One region of the Roseibium sp. SCP15 genome, then DNA from elsewhere that is predicted to be linked to it. Evidence: predicted binding sites of a transcription regulator. Region 1 holds the regulator's gene; the other holds the start of a gene.
What was found. Region 1 encodes LexA, which represses DNA repair genes until DNA is damaged. Its sites were predicted from a motif close to TGTTCNNNNTGTGTTCNG; they were not measured.

Region 2: the regulator LexA is predicted to act here: its motif matches at 2,143-2,160, upstream of recA (recombinase RecA).

Annotation. Positions count from the first base shown of each region.
Region 1 covers NZ_JBDZYI010000001.1:1,367,055-1,383,773, forward strand. The annotation lists gene flgA (flagellar basal body P-ring formation chaperone FlgA) at 1-299, opposite strand, end outside; gene flgG (flagellar basal-body rod protein FlgG) at 316-1,104, opposite strand; gene ABLO27_RS06195 (flagellar hook-basal body complex protein FliE) at 1,158-1,490, opposite strand; gene flgC (flagellar basal body rod protein FlgC) at 1,493-1,909, opposite strand; gene flgB (flagellar basal body rod protein FlgB) at 1,921-2,301, opposite strand; gene ABLO27_RS06210 (hypothetical protein) at 2,484-3,014, shown strand; gene ABLO27_RS06215 (PilZ domain-containing protein) at 3,024-3,392, shown strand; gene ABLO27_RS06220 (FadR/GntR family transcriptional regulator) at 3,546-4,319, shown strand; gene ABLO27_RS06225 (fumarylacetoacetate hydrolase family protein) at 4,748-5,896, shown strand; gene ABLO27_RS06230 (alpha/beta hydrolase) at 6,105-6,914, opposite strand; gene ABLO27_RS06235 (acyl-CoA synthetase) at 7,071-8,648, shown strand; gene ABLO27_RS06240 (hypothetical protein) at 8,645-9,532, shown strand; gene lexA (transcriptional repressor LexA) at 9,675-10,385, shown strand; gene ABLO27_RS06250 (ComEC/Rec2 family competence protein) at 10,483-11,988, opposite strand; gene ABLO27_RS06255 (hypothetical protein) at 11,920-12,072, shown strand; partial or broken gene ABLO27_RS06260 (ComEC/Rec2 family competence protein) at 12,139-13,005, opposite strand; gene gltX (glutamate--tRNA ligase) at 12,999-14,423, shown strand; gene gltA (citrate synthase) at 14,654-15,946, shown strand; gene ABLO27_RS06275 (methyl-accepting chemotaxis protein) at 16,373-16,719, shown strand, end outside.
Region 2 covers NZ_JBDZYI010000003.1:364,068-368,274, reverse strand. The annotation lists gene ABLO27_RS15565 (pseudouridine-5'-phosphate glycosidase) at 1-898, opposite strand, end outside; gene ABLO27_RS15560 (carbohydrate kinase family protein) at 1,035-1,958, opposite strand; gene recA (recombinase RecA) at 2,277-3,344, shown strand; gene alaS (alanine--tRNA ligase) at 3,633-4,207, shown strand, end outside.

The DNA of each region.
Region 1 (16,719 bases):
GCCGGCTCACCGCGACGGACGAGGACTTGTTTTTCAACCGCATTGACCGGTACGGGTTGCCCGGGAAGCAACGTCCGGCGTGCGATCATGCCAACGAGCTGACCTCGATGCGTAGACACAGCGAATTGCTGGGCTGTACGGCGCGGGAATTTGCGCTCAACCAGATGCTGATGAGAAATCTCGTCTCCGGGATGAATTGTCTGACGCGGAACAGGGAGTTCCACTCCAGCCGCCCCAGCTATCTGGCCGAAAGCAGATACGAAAACTGCGAAAAGCAGCAGCCTGACCATCGTGACCATTGCACCTGTCCTGTTATCAGCGGATACCGTTGGTCACGGTTCCGGCCATCTCGTCCGCAGCCTTCATGACCTTCGAGTTCATCTCGTAACCACGCTGCGCATTGATCAATGCCGTGATTTCCTTCACCGGATCAACGTTGGAACTTTCCAGATATCCCTGGCGGATAACTCCAAAACCTGGATCACCCGGCACCCCAGCTACAGGTGTTCCGGACGCTTCCGTTTCCCGGAAGAGATTGCCGCCCACCGGCTCAAGTCCAACGTCATTGGCGAAGTTGGCCAGCGTCAACTGACCAAGCTCGCGCGGCGCGAGTTCGCCATCAACCTTGGCAAACACCTGTCCGGACTCGTTGATCGCCACTTCGATTGTTTCTTCAGGAACGATAATGGCCGGTTCAACCGGATAACCGTCGATCGTGACAAGGCGTCCATCTGCGTTCTTGTTGAATGAGCCCGCGCGGGAATAGAGGGTCTCGTCATCCGGTCCGGTAATCTCGAACCACCCTCGCCCATCCAGAGCGACATCAAACTGGTTACCGGTATTGGTCAGAGACCCTTGAACATGCAGCTTTCGAATACCGGCTGTTTTCACGCCAAGGCCGAGTTGCGCGCCCTCAGGAACCGGATCTTCACCACCACGGTTTGGAACTCCTTGAAGTCTTTCGGCTTGATAAAGAAGGTCGGAAAACTCTGCCTGAGACCGTTTGAACGATGTTGTGTTCATATTGGCGATGTTGTTGGCGACGACTTCCACGTTCAACTGCTGAGCGCTCATGCCGGTCGCAGCGATAGCTAGGGCTTTCATCGGGTACTCTCCTAAAACTGAGCCGGACTGTCCGGCAGATCCGAAATCGCGGATCAGATCGACATGCGGCTGACTTCCTGGTAGGCGGACACCACCTTGTCGCGAATGGCGATCGCGGTCTGAAGCGTTGATTCAGCGGCCATGACCGCTTCCACCACCTGCTGCACCGACGCCTGGCCATCAACACCTGCAATGGCGGTCGCTTCGCCTTGCTTGATCTTGTCGATCGCGCCTTGCGATACATGCGCCATCGCATCGCTGAAGCTGCTTTCAGCGACTTTTTCCGTTCCGCCAAGATCCGGGGTACCAACGGAATATCTTGTCGTGGACGATGTATTCAGAACTCCGTCCGTCGACGAAGTAAGAGCGGCAATTTCGTTGATCATGATCAGTTCCTCAGCAGATCGATGTGGCGCATAACCATCTCGCGGGCCTGCGTCATGACTTTCAGGTTGGCTTCATAGGAGCGGTTGGTCTCGCGCATGTCCGCGAGTTCCAGCAGCGTGTTGACGTTCGGCATCTTCACGTAGCCGTTCTCGTCCGCAGCCGGGTGTCCAGGTTCATATTCAACGGTGAAGGGCGCCTTGTCGGCGCCAACCCCTTTCACCGACACGAGATTGGCCTGGGTCGCCCTGTTGAATTCACTTTCAAAGGTAATCGTTTTCCGGCGATACGGGTCGTCGCCCGAGGTTTCGCCGGTCGAGCGCGCGTTGGCCAGGTTCTCCGAAACAACCCGAAGCCTTTCGGATTGTGCCCTCAATCCCGAACCGGAAATTTGGAGCGTTGCTGCAAGCGGATCTGACATCAGATTATTCCTTATGGCTTCACGGCGGCGAGGTACATGCGATGGAATGACTTCGCGATACTGGCGTTCAAGGCATGATCGCGCGCGACCTCTCCGGCTTTGACCATCTCCTGTTCCAGACTGACTGAGTTGCCTGAATGGCTCACCGTCCAGCTGTCCGCCTTTTCAACGTCGGAAGAACGGGAAACTTCCATCATCTGTCCGAGATGGCTTCCATGCGTTGCGGTCATCGCAAGTTGCGTTTTGCTGACAATTGACGTGAATGGCTCGAGATCCTTTGCACGAAAACCGGGGGTGTTCGCGTTGGCTATGTTTTCGGCAATCGTTGCCTGGCGCACGGACAGCCAGTCATTGTTATGAGAAACAAGTTTGGTCAGGAACACCGGCTCCATCGAGAACCTCCTATCAGTTCAGGTCCTCCACTTGGTAAGCAGGCAACCTTGCCCGAGGCTGTTCCAGGCGTGATCCATGGCCTCCGGCAACACAAGCTTCACGCAACCTTCACAGTGCATGCATTGATGACACGGGCTCCACCCGTTCTGGACCAAAGCTAATTGTGAGAAAGAGAAACCGGATGGATTGGCTGACGCATGGCCTTTTTCAAATACCAGCAAGTTCGAACAGCGATTTGTGCACGATCCATCGATCTGCAACGAATTCCGCCACATGGCTCCTGCTTGCAACCCTGTCAGTGTTCACCACCGTTTCATCGGCCAACGCGGGCGGGCTCCCCATTGACTGTGAGAGCTATGCTCGCGCCTACGCGGACGCTCACACCACCGGAGATCCTTCCGATCTGACAATTGTCGACGGCGCAATGCGCGGAGCTGTTATCGGTGGCGGCTGGAGGGGGCCAAGCGGAGCCCGACGAGGCGCATTGGCCGGTGGAGCGCTTTCGGTTCTGGATTCAATCGGAAATTATCCAGGCGGATGGCAAGGCATGTATGACCTTGCGTACCGAATGTGCCGAAATGGCCAGTCTGGCGTCACCCACAGGCCAAAAACGCTTGGTGATCCGACTTATCGTTCGCGGCGCTCCAGTCCCCAAGAGCTTGTCCCACCCCTGCCACCTCAAAGGCAGTTGCCGCCGATACAAAGTCGCTAAGGAACCAACATGCTGAACTTCCTGAACGCAAAGAAAGAGTCCCTGACAAGGGCTATCCAACGACGCCTTCATCCCCGGCAGCGCACTAGATTGCGCCCCGCCAAACTCGCCAGTCTCGACAATGAGTTCATCTGTGATTGCACGATACGGGACATGTCCGAGGGTGGCGTCAGACTGGTGCTGAACGAAGACACTGACCTTCCAGAAGAATTCTACGTTTTTGATGCCGTGCCAAGGACGGTCGCAGAGGTCCAGCTCCGCTGGCGGAACGGACTTGCAGCCGGCGTCGTCTACATGGTTCCGCCCGCCAGCATCAAACACTTCAGCAACACCGGCGTACGCAAACTCGCACAAAGACTTTATGCGCTGGACGGCTAAGGTTGGTTCGCCTGGGCAGGAACAAAAGCCGGCAGTTGGCAGACCTTCTCAATTCTAGTCTTCACAATGAATACACTGTAAAACGGAAAGGAGATTCCCCAGGGGGCGCGTTCGGGTAATGGGCGGTCGCTCCCGACCACCTGAGCGTTCGGAATGAGCAAAGCACACCCATTTTCCTTCGAGCTACCGGACAAGGTCCTGACGTCTCTGCCAACGGGTGCCGTAAAAGACACTGTTGAGCATCTCGGACAGCGTATTGCTCGCGGTTACTACAAGATGGGTGCCATTTTGCCCAAGGAAGACGAGCTGGTCGAAGCGCTTGGCGTATCACGCACAGTCGTTCGCGAAGCCATCAAGGTCCTGTGCGGGAAAGGGCTCGTGCGAACAGCTCGGCGGTATGGTTCGCGGGTCTGTCATTTTGATGATTGGAACCTCCTCGACCCGGATGTCATCCGCTGGCACGACCCTGACAGTCCACTTACTTCCAGAATCTACTCCGAGGCGACACACCTGCGTTTCATCTTCGAGCCGGAAGCAGCTGCTCTTGCAGCCGTGAATGCGTCGGAAGCCCAGCGCGAGACGATATTGGCCGCAGCCAAAAGCATTCACCCGGAAACCAGCGAACCGGAAATGATCGGCGCAGATTATGCCTTCCATTCAACGATCCTGCAGGCGAGCGGCAATCTCATGCTCTCCCAACTGCAAAACCTGATCTATGCAGTGTTGATCTTCTCCTATTCAGCAGGTCAGAAAAGAGCTCCGGATGAGCAGGTTTCGCGCAAAAGCCACATTGAAGTCGCCGAAGCGATCTTGTCTGGTGACGCAGAACTTGCCCGAACGCGCATGCGGGACATGCTGACACAAAACAAGCTCGTAGCAGAAAAGATCGCCATTTCGACCGCGGCGCAAAAACCAAACAACGTCTAGTTCAGCTTGAAGACGTTCCTTGGCACCTCATCAATCAAGGCAAATTCACAAATACCTGACGCAGTATAGACAGACTTAGCTCGACACATCGCCGTTTTCAAACATGGCTCCAGTGCGGAATGGCATGACCCGAATTGGGCGGGTTGTTTGGAACAGCCGCCTAATCGCCTGCGATGCGGCACTTGAATTCCCTTGCAAAGAGACGTCCCATTCCGTGCTCTCCGGATGTCGGTGTCTTCGGCTCCCTATCTCTTCATTCAGTTGGAACCGACTGTAACAGGTTGGGAATTCCCCACGGAACTGCCGTGACACACTTTCCAGGTGATCACCAAATGCCGCCACCTCAGACGCGGAAAGTCTTTTGTCCAGTTGTAGGACAAATAAGATTGAGCTAAGTCAGTGAATGAAATCTTCACCAGGACCTTATCATGAGCTTCATCAATTCAAGCGATCTCAACGGTACATTTCTCGGACGCGTTTGGCGGCCGGAGGTGTCCGGACCATCCGTTGTCACAATACGCGAAGGAAAGGTGCTCGACATCACCTCAAAAGTTGCACCGACCGCGCGCGACATTTGTGAAATGGACAATCCAGCCGAGTATGTCAGCGCGGTAGACGGAGTTGTACTTGGCTCTCTCTCCGAGATCGCTGAATCGGACCCTACAGACTTGTCAGGCGTCCACTTCCTGGCTCCTTGCGACTTACAATCGGTTAAGGCCTGTGGGGTGACATTTGCCAGTTCCATGGTTGAAAGGGTCATTGAGGAACAAGCAGCCGGCGATCCGCAGAAAGCCAACGACATCAGAAATCGGGTCGGAGCAGCCATTGGAAAGAGCCTCCGCAATGTCAAGGCAGGTTCGGATGAAGCAGCAAAAGTCAAAAACGCCCTCATCGCAGAAGGCCTGTGGAGCCAGTATCTGGAAGTGGGAATAGGTCCCGACGCGGAGGTCTTCTCCAAAGCGCAAGTTCTGTCTTCGGTCGGCTCAGGCGCGGAAGTCGGTCTCCATCCGATTTCGAACTGGAACAATCCCGAACCCGAAGTTGTTCTCGCTGTCTCGTCCAAAGGCAAAATTGTGGGCGCGACCCTAGGCAACGATGTCAATTTGCGTGACGTTGAAGGCAGATCTGCGTTGCTACTTTCGAAAGCAAAGGACAACAACGCTTCTTGCGCCATTGGCCCGATGATACGTCTTTTCGATGCGACTTTTTCTCTTGAAGACGTTCGCTCTGCCGAGCTGGACCTCAAAGTTGAAGGTCGAGACGGTTTTGTGCTGAAAGGTCATTCGTCCATGAAGGAGATCAGCCGCGCCCCCGAAGATCTGGTCGCCCAAACAATCGGGCGGCATCATCAATATCCTGATGGTCTGGTGTTGTTTCTTGGGACGCTTTTTGCACCGACCCAAGACCGCGATGTTGCGGGAGAAGGCTTCACCCATAAGATTGGAGACGTTGTCACGATATCGGCAGCGGGCTTCGGGCATTTGCGAAACACGGTGAAGCTGTCAACCGAATGCCGGGAATGGACCTTCGGAGCCAGTCACCTGATGCGGAATCTCGCCCAGCGCGACCTGATCTGACATTTGTAGAAGAGCCGCAGGCTACTGTGGCTCCTTCTTCCGGAGAACATTCAGCTCGATCCGCCAACAGAACAAGACCTTGAAAAGCCGAATGCCAAGTATGGTGGCGCTGTCCATGCGCTCCCGGCAAGTGCTATTGCCTTCCCCCCCAAATCAAGACAGCACTTCTTGAGACGAGAGCGTTTCGAGACTGACAATTTCCGCTTGCTCAGCCTTTTAAGAGCGCGGAACAAAGAGCGCTGTCTTGGCTTCTCAATCCGTCGATTACGTTGAAATGGTGCAAGCCTGCATCCTCGTGAAAGGACGCGTTTCTCCAGGCTTCCGATAACAGTCTGGATTGGCGCAGAAACTCGGGGCGTTCCTCCCCCCCCACCCAGGCGATGACCTGGCATTTCCCTGCAGGCGCCTTCAACGCCGCGCTTTCAGAAACGGCATCCGCCTCACTCATTTTGAACGCATCGTTCATCTGGGTATTGCGGAGCGGGCGAAGGTCGTGAAGCCCGCTGATGGAAACAACCCTGTCGACACGCTGCAAAGCCTCTGAGTTCAGCGGACTGTCATCGCTGACCATCCGTGTGACGAGATGCCCCCCGGCCGAATGGCCGCTCAGTCTCACTGGCCCCTCGACACGGCTCGCAGCCAGGTTGATCGCTGCACCGATCTGCTGCGTTATGTCGGCAATCCGCACATTAGGAGCCAAATCGTAACTTGGCAGACAAACGGCCCAGCCATCAGCCAGAGCTCCCTGCGCGAAATGAGACCAGTAGGACTTGTCGAAGCGAAGCCAGTATCCCCCATGTACGAAGACGACCAACCCTCGAGCTGTCCCTTCAGGATAAAAAATGTCGAGCTTCTCTCGCTCTCCGTCCCCATAAGCAATATCGAGCTCTTTCCCTTCCCATGTATTTCTGAATGCTCTGGCCTCTTCCTCCCAGCGTGATGTGTAATCCCCAGCGCCTGGAATATAGGCGGCATTGGCGTATGCATCGTCCCAATCGGTAATTGTATTCTCAGTCATAAAGGTATTCCTATCAAAGAAACGTCGAGCTGCTCGGAGCATCTGCACACGACCTGCAGCGAATACGGAGTGAACGTGCTCAACACCCTGCTTGTCAAATCAGCCGGGTCCGTCCTAACGTCCCATCAACTAAAAATTTAGGGAGGACCCGGGCGGATGATGGAGCGATGTTCCAACCGTGTTGCCAATCTGGCGCATTTCTTGACGAAAAACGCGACTCGTTGGCCTTCGAGACCAGCGATTGTCTGGGAAGGCAACACCTGGAGCTGGGCTGAACTCGACAGGCGCGTCAGTGCGCTTGCTTCAGCTCTTCAGTCAGAATTCGGAGTGTCCAAAGGCGACTCGCTGCTTGTACAGGCCCAGAACTCCAACCAGATGATCGAGATCATGCTCGCCGCATTCCGGCTGGGCGCAATCTGGGTCCCTTGTAACTTCCGTCAGGCTCCCGGAGAAACTTCATATGCTGCTCAAAAGGCTAAGGCGAAAGTGTTCCTGTGCGATGCGGAGTTTGAGTTGCAGGCAAATGCAGTTCAGGAAGCACGACCGGACCTTGCCGGCATAGCCACCATTGGAGAGAGTTCCTTTGGAGTATCCATTGAACACCTGATATCCAGATTTCAGGATTCAGGATTTGCCAACACAGCAGTCAACTACAACGATCCATGCTGGCTGTTCTTCACATCGGGTTCCACCGGCCGCCCCAAGGCCGTCGTTCTCACCCACGGCCAGATCGGCTTCGTGACCGTGAACTATATGGCCGACCTCCTGCCCGGTACGACAGAGCAGGACGCCTCCCTTGTCATAGCCCCTCTTTCCCATGGCGCCGGACTACAACTGATTGCACAGCTTTCCAGCGGTTCTGCCCATGTCTTGATGCCGCAAGGCGGATTTGATCCGGCGAAGGCATTCGAATTGATCGAACAACACAAAGTCAGCAACCTGTTCACTGTACCAACCATCGTGAAACGGCTTGTTGAGGATCCATCCGTTGACCACTTCAACCATTCCAGCCTGCGGCATGTGATTTATGCGGGAGCCCCGATGTACCGGGAGGATCAAAAGCGTGCGCTGGAAAAACTCGGTCAGGTTCTGGTTCAATACTACGGTTTGGGTGAAGTGACCGGCAACATCACAGTGCTGCGGACACAGGATCATTCGCCTGATGATAACGAAACCCGTATAGGGACCTGTGGCACCGAACGAACGGGTATTGAGATAAGCATCCAGGACGACGACGGCGGTATCCTTGGACCGCACGAAACCGGAGAGGTCTGCGTCATAGGTCCTGCGGTCTGTGCCGGGTATCTTGAAGATGACGGCGCAAACGCAAAATCATTCCGCAATGGCTGGTTTCGAACCGGTGATATCGGCCATATGGACGAACAGCGCTATCTCTACCTCACGGGCAGAGCCTCCGACATGTACATTTCTGGCGGCTCGAACGTGTATCCGAAGGAAATCGAAGAGGTTCTGCTCACCCATCCGGACATTTCCGAAGTCGCAATCATCGGTATTCCGGACCGTCAGTGGGGTGAAGTTGGCCTCGCCGTATGTGTCGCGGAAGCAGGAACAACGCCGGAAGATGCTCATCTTTCAGAATTCCTCATCGGAAAGGTCGCCAAATACAAACTTCCGGCGCGATATCTCTTCATCGAACAAATGCCGACCAGTGCCTATGGCAAGATCACGAAGAAACTTGTTCGGGAACATCTCGAAGAGAAAGACCTGCTGTGAGACGACCGGCTCCAGAATCTCTCTCGGACATCAGGCACCCCGGTCCGGTCGCGGAAGATCGCAGACCTCACGCTTCGTGCCTCGCAGAACCCGTCATTCTTGAATTGGCGAATGGGCAACCATTGCTTTCGGCTCTTGGCAACTGGGCGGAGCGCGAAGGCTTTGGATCTGCAGTTCTTGATCTTGGAGGACTGAGCCTGCAGCCTTTCAACTTCGTCATGCCGGACAGAGCAATCGACGACCGTCATGCCGCCTGGTACAGCGACACCCATTCATCAGGCGGTGTGGCTCTCGAAGAAGCCGTTGCCATTCTTGGATGGCGGGACGGAAACTGGTTCGCTCACATTCATGCGTACTGGTATGAAAATGGCCAAGCGAGACTTGGGCATCTCCTGCCCGAAACGCTGACCATTGCCCGCTCCGCGCAACTGAAGGGATTTGGATTAAAAGGAGCGCGCTTCGTTGCGGAACCAGACCCGGAGACCGAATTTACTCTTTTCCGCGTCAAGCAGGATCAGCTCAGCCCATCGGACCTTGACCACAATGCAATCATAACCACGCTCGCCCCTTTTGAAGACATGCATGAAAGCATAGCCGCTCTGGCTGATTGCCTTGGTGACACGACATACGACGTCTTCGGACTTGGAAGTTTCGCCGGAGCACAGTTTATCGACGGCCAGACAATGCCGGGACTGATTTCGGAAATTCTTGTGAGACCTGGAGCAGGCCGCGGACAGAACCAGAACCTGAACCTGCCCGTTCGATGCGTTGACCTGACCGGACAGATTTACGAAGGCACGGTCAAGCCGGCAGGCGCACCGACGCTGGTAACCTGCGAACTGCTGCTGCTGGCTCAATTCACTTCGCAAAGCGTTGAGACCTAACTCGTAAGCCTAAGCTATTGCCTCATCAACTTCGGCATCCAAGGGAACAGTAAGAGAACATTTACCCTTGCAGAACACAATAGGAACAGGTAGTGTGTTCTTGATTTGTACCACTTGATTCTCGCGGTCAGGGGAAGCCGATATGCTAACGCGCAAGCAGTATGAACTGCTCATGTTCATTCATGAAAGACTGAAGGAAACGGGTGTTCCACCGTCATTTGACGAAATGAAGGACGCCTTGGACCTTCGATCAAAATCCGGCATTCATCGCCTGATTACGGCATTGGAGGAACGTGGGTTCATCCGGCGCCTGCCGAACCGCGCACGCGCAATGGAAGTTGTCCGCCTGCCCGACTCGATTGCTCCCGGACTTGGGTCCCCTCGTCCGCGCGGCAGCTTCTCTCCTGAAGTGATTGAAGGATCGCTGGGCAAGCAGGAGACACCGCCTCCAGCTCCGGTAGCGGAAACAGTCGGCACTGAAATTCCGGTCATGGGACGGATCGCAGCCGGTGTTCCGATCGAAGCGATCCAGACGCACAGTCACTCCATCACCGTTCCTCAGGAACTTCTCGGCAAAGGCGAGCATTACGCCCTCGAGGTGCGAGGCGACTCCATGATCGAAGCCGGCATTCTGGATGGTGATACTGTGCTGATCCGACGGACAGACAGCGCTGATAGCGGTGACATCGTCGTGGCGCTCGTGGATGATGAAGAAGCAACCTTGAAGCGTTTGCGCAAGAAAGGTGCTTCCATAGCCCTCGAGGCAGCAAACCCGGCGTATGAAACCAGGATATTCGGTCCTGGCCGCGTTCGAGTTCAGGGCCGCCTGGTTGCCCTGTTCCGGCAATACTGATCAAGGACTGAACCTGCCTGGTATCGTACTTGGCAGGTTTACAACAGTGTCTGTTCATTGCACCTGATGGCAGTGTGATGTTGCGAGGCTATTTACCCTATTTCACCTTCCTGAGTTGCTCGCGGGTAAATGTGCCTGGTTCATGCCAGGGGCGAGGATTAGCGGGCACTGCGAACTTTAGTTTTGCTATTTTTGCGCCGGGCTGACTGCCAGCTTCAGGCGATGCTTTTTGCACTGGATGATCTTTTTTCCCATTCGAAAGCCATATGGATATGGCGCCGCGTTCCTGACGAACTGATCCTCCTATCGAGGTTACATCTGGACAATTTGCGCGAACCTTTAGGTCGGACACGATAATGTCGGCATATTTGCAATCCAGGCGAAATGCTTCTGCTGATTTTGGAAGCGCAAGTTTCAACGGCACTTGTGTCTTCGCATTCGAATCATCACCTGCACTTGCCGGATAAGCCGAGATTACACACCCATCTGAGTCGCATGTAATCTGGGGCGACTTCATCTTGCGCGATCCAATCGCTGACTTCGGGACTCCTTCCCCTGCATACCAGATGTCCGTTGCAAATGACTGTCGCCTCCCGGCCCACCGAAGCAGCCCCTCTTCATCTCTGGCAGCAATCCTTGTGCCGGAGGCCGCAATCTGAATATCCGGAGGTCTGTGTTGTACGAGAAACATCATTCCCGCTGCCAATGGGGCAATTGCCCATAGGCGCTTTCGTCCCGCAAGAAGCAATGCAGCGAACAAAGACGCGACAAACAACAATGCAACCGGCGCACTCAGTTTTCCAATCACTCCGGCATCAGCATCAAGTTGAGCAGTGAAAGAGGCAATTTTAAGCAACAAGGATATTCCAGCAGACATGACGATCAACGGAAGCGATGCCAATCCCAGTGGCATCAGCACCAATGCCAACACGCCAAACGGCATGATCAGGAGAGAAAAAACCGGCATTCCCAAAAAGTTGCCGACAACACCAAAGGACGCGATCCTACCGAAATGATGTGCCCCAATGAGCCCTGTCGCAAGACCGGCAATGCAGGCAGTTACAATAAGTCCGGCACCCCAACGCAAGACATGCTGCAGTACGCGAGACAGCACGCTGGCATCTATCTGGCGTGCCCGACTGAATGTTCGTTCGCGGTTTCGCCATATCTCGTAAACAGCAATCAGACAGATGACAGCGGCAAAGGACATTTGAAATCCGGGAAAGAACAGACGCTCAGGCGCTAGCAACAACAAGAAAAGACCGGCGATCGCGACGCTTCGCAGCGTTAACCCACGTCTGCCAACAAGAATGCCTAGGAAGACGAGTCCAATCATGAGGAAGGAACGCTGCGTCGCGACGGAAGCGCCGGAAAGGAAAAGATAGACAAGCGCCGCAAACAGGGCAGCAGATGCAGCCCATTTTTGCGTTTCCCAACGAAGTGGCAACGCCGGAATGCTCGCGAAGATCAGCAAGGCAAGTCCATAGGCACCGCCGGCGAACAGCGCCATATGCAACCCGGAAATTGCCAGGATATGCGCAAGTCCAGCCGCCCTGAGATCGTCCTCCTGTTTTTCAGCAATGCCGCTTCGGTCACCGACCAGAAGGGCAACGACAAGACTTGTTTCCGGCGTGTCTCCCAGTGCCGCCTGGATCTTCGCACCGATAGTGCCTCGCAGGCCCTGTAAAGCTGAACGCAATTGCAGGCTCACAGGTTTCTCGTCTTCCCGGATCAACGTCGGTGCACCAAAGCTGAAACCAGTTGCACCTATTTGCGAATAGAAAGCCCGAAAAGAAAAGTCATAGTCTCCCGGCGCAACCGGACCTGCAGGCGGAAACAATCTGACCCGCACCTCAATCCTGTCACCAACCTTGATGGGAGGATCTGCAGGTACACGCAGCCGAACAAATTTCGGAAAGCCGAGCGTCTCTCTTGATCGCCCCTCGACACTCGAGACGCTTAATAGGAGTCGCACACCTGAGGCATTGCTTCTCTTCTCGATCGCGTGGCCGGTGAGGTTCACGTTCATTTCTTCAGCAAGCTTCGGCGCGTCGACAAAAGCAGTTCTCACCGAACCGATGGTCACGCCCCCCAAGAATGCCAACGCAAGCAGGATGAGTTTTCCGCCCGGCCGGGAAGCCCCGAAACGGATAACCAACCCGCTCGCCAACGTAAAAAGCGCTCCCAGCAACAGCCAATAGGGTTCGCCGGGAAGCGCAAGATAACATGCGATACCAGCGGCAAATGCAAAGCCGACCCATAGAAGTCCCTGCTCCTCCCAGAACCGGCTATTTCCTGCCTCTTGTGATGCGCCTCTTGTCTTCCTGGAAAATAGAGGCAGGAAGTGGATACCGGTTTTGGCACTAGTTCTGCGTTGGGAATGCTGATTGGAGGAGTGTGATTTCGGGCCTGTACGCCTCCCCGCCTCCGCGTCGCGGCGGCTTTTAATTTTTGGCGGTGTTTGTGTTCCGTACTCCACCCACTGCTTGTAGCACGCCTTCAAGGAAGAAACACAGAAGGCCCTATTTTGCCTGAAGAAAGCCTGTGCTAAACCGGCGCCACCTAAAGGCGCAATCAGCGCAAATGTTCTGACAGAGACTTTCAGAAAGCACCATGGCACAAAAAATCGTCACGCGTTTCGCCCCTTCCCCGACAGGCTTCCTGCACATTGGCGGCGCCCGAACAGCGCTCTTCAACTGGCTGTTTGCCAAGCACCACGACGGGAAGATGTTGCTGCGCATTGAAGACACTGACCGCGCGCGCTCTTCCCAGGAAGCCGTAGATGCTCTTTTGGACGGTTTGACCTGGCTTGGCCTGGATTGGGAAGGCGAACCGATTTCCCAGTTCTCGCGTGTCGACCGGCATAAAGAAGCTGTTGAGCAGATGCTTGCAAACGGTTCTGCGTATCGTTGCTATTGCACACCTGAAGAAGTCGACGCGATGCGCGAAAAAGCGCGGGCAGAAGGCCGCCCACCCCGTTACGATGGCACGTGGCGAGATCGCGACCCGCTTGAAGCTCCCGAAGGTGTTTCGCCAGTTATTCGCCTCAAGGCACCCAATGAAGGTGAAACAGTCGTCAACGACATGGTTCAAGGTCGCGTCGTCATCCCGAACAAGGACCTGGACGACTTTGTGCTGATGCGTTCGGATGGCACACCAACCTACATGCTGGCTGTTGTGGTCGATGACCACGACATGGGCATTACGCACATTATCCGCGGCGTCGACCACCTGACCAATGCAGCCCGCCAAACACTTATATTTCAGGCCCTTGACTGGGATGTGCCGGCGATGGCGCATATCCCTCTTATTCACGGTCCGGACGGTGCAAAACTTTCAAAGCGTCACGGCGCAACCGGGGCAGAAGCCTATCGCGAAATGGGCTACCTGCCACAAGCCATGCGCAACTATCTGGCGCGCCTTGGCTGGAGCCATGGCGACGAGGAAATCATGTCCCTTGAGGACATGATCAAATGGTTCGGTATGGATGCCGTCGGTCAATCTGCTGCGAGATTCGATTTCAAGAAGCTGGAAAACCTGAACGGCCACTACATGCGTGCGACCGACGATCCGGAGCTGTTGAAGCACTGGAAAGTCTATCTGAGCCATGTGGAAAACGGAGCGGAAGTTCTGGCGTGGCTATCGGACGCAGGCAACGAGCAAACAGCGCTTGCAGCTCTGCCAGGCCTCAAAGAACGCGCAAAAACTCTGGTCGAACTGACGGAAAGCGCATCTTATCTGTGGCGTCAAAGACCACTTGATACCGACGAGAAGGCCCAGAAGATCCTCACAGACGACGCGAGATCCATTCTGAAGGATTTGCACGCCGTTCTGTCTGAAGCTTCTGATTGGGCTCCGGAAGCGCTGGAAACAGCCGTTAAAGCCTATGCAGAGCAAAAAGAACTCAAGCTTGGCAAAGTTGCTCAGCCCTTGCGCGCCGCTCTCACGGGTCGCGGCACTTCGCCTGGAATCTACGATGTACTGGTTGCACTTGGTCGCGAAGAATCGCTTGCCAGAATCAAGGACCAGGAAGCCTGAGACCAATGATAAATGCACCCGTTTGTTCCTGATGGCGAACGGGTGCCCTAGACCGGCGGTCGTACGGGCCTTTGACCAAAGCGTTATACCGGCCAGCTTGCGGCACTGCAGTAAATGGGCTAGGCAAGAGCCGAAAATTTATCCAGTGCCATCTGTTGCCTTTGTTGAGATCCTCTCATTCGGGCAGGTCAACAGACTGGTGCGCAAGGTTAACGCAAAGGGGTATCTGTATGGCCGACAACAACGCCAAGCTCAGCGTCGGTGGCACCGACCACGACTTCGACGTACTTGACGGGTCCATCGGACCGTCAGTTGTGAACATTTCGTCCTTGTACAACGATTCCGGAATGTTCACCTATGACCCGGGCTTTACCTCAACCGCATCCTGCGAATCCAAAATCACGTACATCGATGGTGACGAAGGAACGCTACTTTACCGCGGCTACCCGATTGAGCAGCTTGCCGACCACGGCGACTTCCTCGAGTCCTGTTATCTGCTGCTTTACGGGGAACTGCCGACAAAGCCGCAAAAGGACGACTTCGTTCAGCGCGTGACGTACCACACCATGATCCATGAGCAGATGAACCGGTTCTATTCCGGCTTCCGTCGCGACGCTCACCCGATGGCAATCATGGTTGGAACAGTTGGGGCTCTGTCGGCATTCTATCACGACTCCACGGACATTACCGACCCGCATCAGCGGATGGTGGCCTCGCTGCGCATGATCGCAAAAATGCCGACAATGGCCGCAATGGCTTACAAGTACCATGTTGGCCAACCGTTCGTTTACCCGCGCAATGACTTGGGTTACGCAGCCAACTTCCTGCACATGTGCTTTGCGGTGCCGTGCGAAGAGTACAAGGTGAACCCGGTTCTTGCGCGCGCGATGGATCGCATTTTTATCCTGCACGCTGACCACGAGCAAAACGCGTCGACCTCGACCGTTCGCCTGGCAGGCTCGTCCGGAGCAAACCCATTTGCATGTATTGCTGCTGGCATCGCATGCCTATGGGGCCCGGCACACGGTGGCGCCAACGAAGCTGCGCTGAACATGCTGTCCGAAATCGGGTCCGTTGATCGTATTCCTGAGTTCGTGGCACGCGCAAAGGACAAGAACGATCCGTTCCGTCTTATGGGCTTCGGTCACCGGGTCTACAAGAACTACGATCCACGCGCCCGGATCATGCAGAAAACGACGCATGAAGTGCTTGGCGAACTTGGCATCAAAGACGATCCGCTTCTGGACGTTGCAATGGAGCTGGAAAAAATCGCGCTCAATGACGACTACTTCATTGAGAAGAAGCTCTACCCGAACATCGACTTCTATTCCGGTATCACGCTCCGGGCGCTTGGTTTCCCGACCACGATGTTCACGGTTCTGTTTGCGCTTGCACGCACGGTGGGCTGGATCGCCCAGTGGAAAGAAATGGTGGAAGATCCGTCTCAGCGCATTGGTCGTCCTCGCCAGCTCTACACCGGCGCGACACAACGCGACTACGTGCCTATCGACCAGCGCCGTTAAACTGGTTTCGCCGATTCTTTCTGAAGATTCGGCACCTTCTCAGAGATTTTGTTGACAATGCCGCCAGATTTCTGGCGGCATTTTTTGTTCCACGCCCCAAGGGAAACCTGAAATTGTATAGAAAACAAATTTCCACCTTGTAGCTTTCCAGGGAACAAAGGCGTATTCACGATTTTCAGAATGAGATTAATCAGTCACTTTACCTCCCAACAAAAGAATAAAACCATATTCCAATCCTAAACTCAGAAATAAACTATCTATTCGCTCTAATAAAATTCCTACTCTTTTCACATTTGTTCAGATAAAAAATGATTTCTGCATCATCACCTTCTTTTCTTTGAAGTTTTTACAAATAATAAGGAATCACTGCTTACCCTGATCGAAAATAAGCTGCGTAATACACGCTGGGGCTTTCGAGGGGTTGATATGAAGTTCCTGAAATTCGCATCTGATCTGAAGTTTGGTGTAAAAGTCGGAGGCAGCTTCGCTGCGGTTGTGGCGCTGACCGGCATTGTCGGCGGTGTCGGTGCCTACAGCGTAATGACACTCTCGGAAAGAATGGAGGTTGCCAAACAGTCAACCTCTACCATTGCTCAACTGCAGAACCTTGCCAGCAAACGCGAAGACTTTTTGTCTTCCCAGGATCTGCAAGCCGCAGAAGCCGCTCTCGTTGATATCGACGGCCTCACGAATGAGCTGAAGGTTCTAGAAGATCAATTGAAAGGTGAACCCCAAGCGCAAATTCCCGTTGCAGAAGCAGCTTCGGCGGTTTC
Region 2 (4,207 bases), on a different contig from region 1:
GCTCGGCAGCGATCCTGGCGGCCAGTCGTGCATTGTTGCGCACAAGAGCAATGTTCGTGTTGAGGCTACGTCCTTCGGTCAGATCAAGAATAGCTCCCAGGACGAACGGAGTGACTTCCTTGCCCTTGATGCCTTCGGCGTCCGCTTTGCGAATGGCTGCGTCGATATAGCCGGTCATTTCGTCACGTGGGATCTGATCGGCTTCCGGAACCGGATTGGCGATCAGAACGCCGCCGTGACCGGGGAAATTCCGCCGCATCTTCAAAAGAGATCCAATTTCCTCTGCCGAATTCAGAGAGTAGGGAGCCGCCAGGCCACTTTCACGGGACCAGAATGCAGGCAGTTCCTGTGTTCCGAAGGCGATAACCGGTACGCCTTTCGTCTCGAGAACTTCCAGTGTCTTCGGAATGTCGAGAAGTGCCTTCGCACCAGCCGAAACAACGCAAACCGGCGTACGGCCGAGTTCGTCGAGATCGGCAGAAACATCGAACGTTTCTTCTGCGCCCTTGTGAACGCCGCCGATACCGCCCGTCGCGAACACCTGAATTCCGGCAAGGTCTGCAGCCATCATGGTGGCCGCAACCGTGGTTGCGCCATAGCTTCCGGTTGCAAGAGCGAAGGTCAGGTCTGCGCGGGAGCACTTCATCACATCTTCCGCCCGGGCAAGCCGGTCAAGGTCGGCATCTGAAAGGCCCACCATGATCTTGCCGTCCATCAGCGCAATCGTTGCAGGAACAGCACCTTCGGCACGAATGTCGGCCTCAACCTGCCGAGCGGTTTCGACATTGCGTGGAAAAGGCATGCCATGCGTGATGATGGTGGATTCAAGCGCAACGACGGGTTTGCCTTCAGCGAGCGCCTGGCGGACTTCGTCGTTGTAAACGATCAGGTCCTTCATCGCGGAAGTGTTGGCAGATGTGTTCACGTGTGAGCCTTTCTCTTGAGGCTGTCCTGTAGCTGAATGCCCGGACTGGATTTCGCGTTGTTATAGGTGTCCGGGACGGACGCGCCAAGGTGCATATTTGTCCATTAGGTCAAAAATTTTCGATGGCATCCCAGGACAAACCTTGTGCCAGGGCACCGGTGTTCTGCAGCGTCATGGCCGCAGCGGACAATCCGTAAGGGACTGCTTCTTTCAGGGCTTTTCCATTTGCGAGTGCGGCAATCGTACCGGCGGTCAACGCATCTCCGGCTCCCGTTACATCGACAACGTCAACAGGAGGCGGGGAAAAACGGGTGAGGGAACCACTCTCCAAAAGAAGCACATCACTGCTTCCGCTCGTTAGCACCAGGTTCTTCAAACCCATGTTGTGCAAGGCGTCGACGAGCCTTTCGGCGGTCGATTCCTCTGCCAGTCCCGTTAGCGCTATGGCTTCACCTCGGTTGAGCATGAGACAATCCAGCTTGCCCAGCACGGCTTTCAGTCGGGGGGCCTTGGCGTTTGAAACAGCATTAGCAATAAGCCTGCCTTTGCCGATCGTTTCAATGATCCGATGAAGCATGGCCTCGGGCAGATTTGCATCCAGAAACCAGATCGTTCCGTGAGGCAGGCTGGACTTCAATTCCGCAATAATCCTGTCGAACAGGCCAGGAGGTGCTTCGGAAAGAATTTTGTCGTCGACGCAGGCTGCGGCCAATTCGCCGTCGGGATCGTGCAATGCCAGGTACTGTCCGGTTGAAAAACCCTTCCTGACCTGATGCGACAGCTTGATCCCTTCAGCCGTCAACTGAGAGAGCAGAGTATGGGCCGGGCCATCCTCACCAAGAGCGCCAACCAGGCCGGTCTCTATTCCCAGCTTGACGAGCGCGCGGGCAATGTTGGTTGCGACACCGCCGGGTTTGGAACTGTGACGGGCAGGTGTGGACGTCTCGGGACGAATCGGCAAGGACGCATGCGCAATCGTATCGAAGTGAAGCGCTCCAATGGAAATAACGCGGCTTTCGACAGAGGCAGACACTTTTCAAATACTTTCCCGTAGTCAGGCCGGAAACCGGCACTGAAGAATTGTGAAGAGGCGGGCTAGCAGATCGTGAAGCTCGCGGCAACCGGTGTGGCTGAAAGCTGAATGATTCTGTCTGTACGTAGAATCACGAGTTGTTCTCCTTTTTCGCTGACGTAGCGGCAACTTGTCGCGCCCCAAGCGGAACATATTGGAAACAAAAGCGCATTTTCATTTTAATACCAATCGGTTTTGCCGACTTGTCAAATGAGAACAAAATGTGTACAAACGCTTTCATTGAAACAACGCGTCCGTCGTGGAATAAGGAGCGTGAGCATGTCACAAAGTACACTTCGACTCGTAGAAAGCAGCCAGATGGATAAGACAAAAGCGCTGGACGCGGCGCTCAGCCAGATTGAACGCGCCTTCGGTAAAGGCTCCATCATGAAGATGGGACAAGGCCAGGCCGTTGAGGTGCAAGCCGTTTCCACCGGATCGCTCGGTCTGGATATTGCGCTTGGAATTGGCGGCCTGCCAAAAGGCCGGATCGTTGAAATCTACGGTCCTGAATCTTCGGGTAAGACCACGCTCGCACTTCATACTGTTGCCGAAGCGCAAAAGAGTGGGGGCATCTGCGCCTTTGTCGATGCTGAGCACGCCCTCGATCCGATTTATGCACGCAAGCTGGGTGTCGATATCGACAACTTGCTGATTTCCCAGCCAGACGCCGGTGAACAGGCGCTCGAGATCGCTGATACGCTGGTCCGGTCCGGGGCGATCGACGTGCTCGTTATCGACTCGGTCGCCGCTCTGACGCCGAAAGCCGAACTTGAAGGCGAGATGGGCGACAGCCTGCCGGGAATGCAGGCTCGTCTGATGAGTCAGGCGCTGCGCAAACTGACGGCCTCCATTTCCAAGTCGAACTGCATGGTGATCTTCATCAACCAGATCCGCATGAAGATCGGTGTGATGTTCGGCTCTCCTGAAACCACGACAGGTGGTAACGCGTTGAAGTTCTACGCATCCGTTCGCCTCGATATCCGCCGTATCGGTGCGATCAAGGACAAGGACGAAGTGGTTGGCAACCAGACCCGCGTCAAGGTGGTCAAGAACAAGCTCGCGCCTCCTTTCCGTCAGGTTGAGTTTGATATTGTCTATGGTGAAGGCGTCTCCAAGACCGGTGAACTGATCGACCTTGGCGTCAAGGGCAACATTGTTGAAAAATCCGGTGCCTGGTTCTCCTATAACAGCCAGCGCCTCGGTCAGGGGCGTGAGAACTCCAAGCAGTTCCTGAAGGACAATCCGGAAATCGCCGATGAGATCGAATTGGCGATCCGTCAGAATGCCGGTCTGATTGCAGAAGCAATTATCGATCCGGAAGGCGGGGCAGAGGACGCGGACTAAGCGTCGCGAACCTTACCGCCTCCAACAAGCTCCGGACGCATGTCCGGCCTTCCAAGGCCTTCCCCTGATTTGCAGGGGAAGGCTTTTCTTTTTGGTGCCGGCGAGCATACGTGACGGATCTTGCAGAAATTCTGCAGGTTTCCTCGGCGGTGCAGGTGTGCAACCGCTGGACAGGGTCTGAGCTCAAAGTTAAAAGGCTGTTCCGGCACGGATCCGTTGAACGATCCGAAGCCCTTACAGAATTTCAACAGGCCCCGTTTTCCGGGCCCGGACCGATGCGAGACCCGAATGACCGGCGTAAATGAAATCCGCTCCGCGTTTCTGGACTATTTTGACAAGAACGACCACGAGGTCGTTGAGTCCGGACCACTGGTGCCACGCAACGATCCAACGCTGATGTTTGCAAACGCGGGCATGAACCAGTTCAAGAATGTCTTCACCGGACTGGAAACGCGCGACTACTCTCGCGCGGTGACATCGCAGAAATGCGTTCGCGCCGGCGGCAAGCACAACGACCTGGACAATGTCGGCTATACCGCCCGGCACCACACGTTCTTCGAAATGCTCGGGAACTTTTCCTTTGGCGACTATTTCAAGGACCGGGCGATCGAACTTGCCTGGAACCTGATCACCAAGGAATTTGGCCTTCCAAAGGACAAGTTGCTTGTGACCGTCTATTCCGAGGATGATCAGGCATTCGACCTTTGGAAGAAAATCGGCGGACTGAGCGAAGACAAGATCATACGCATTCCGACCTCGGACAATTTCTGGTCCATGGGTGATACCGGTCCTTGCGGTCCGTGTTCTGAAATCTTCTACGATCATGGCGATCACATCTGGGGTGGCCCTCCAGGCTCTGCAGA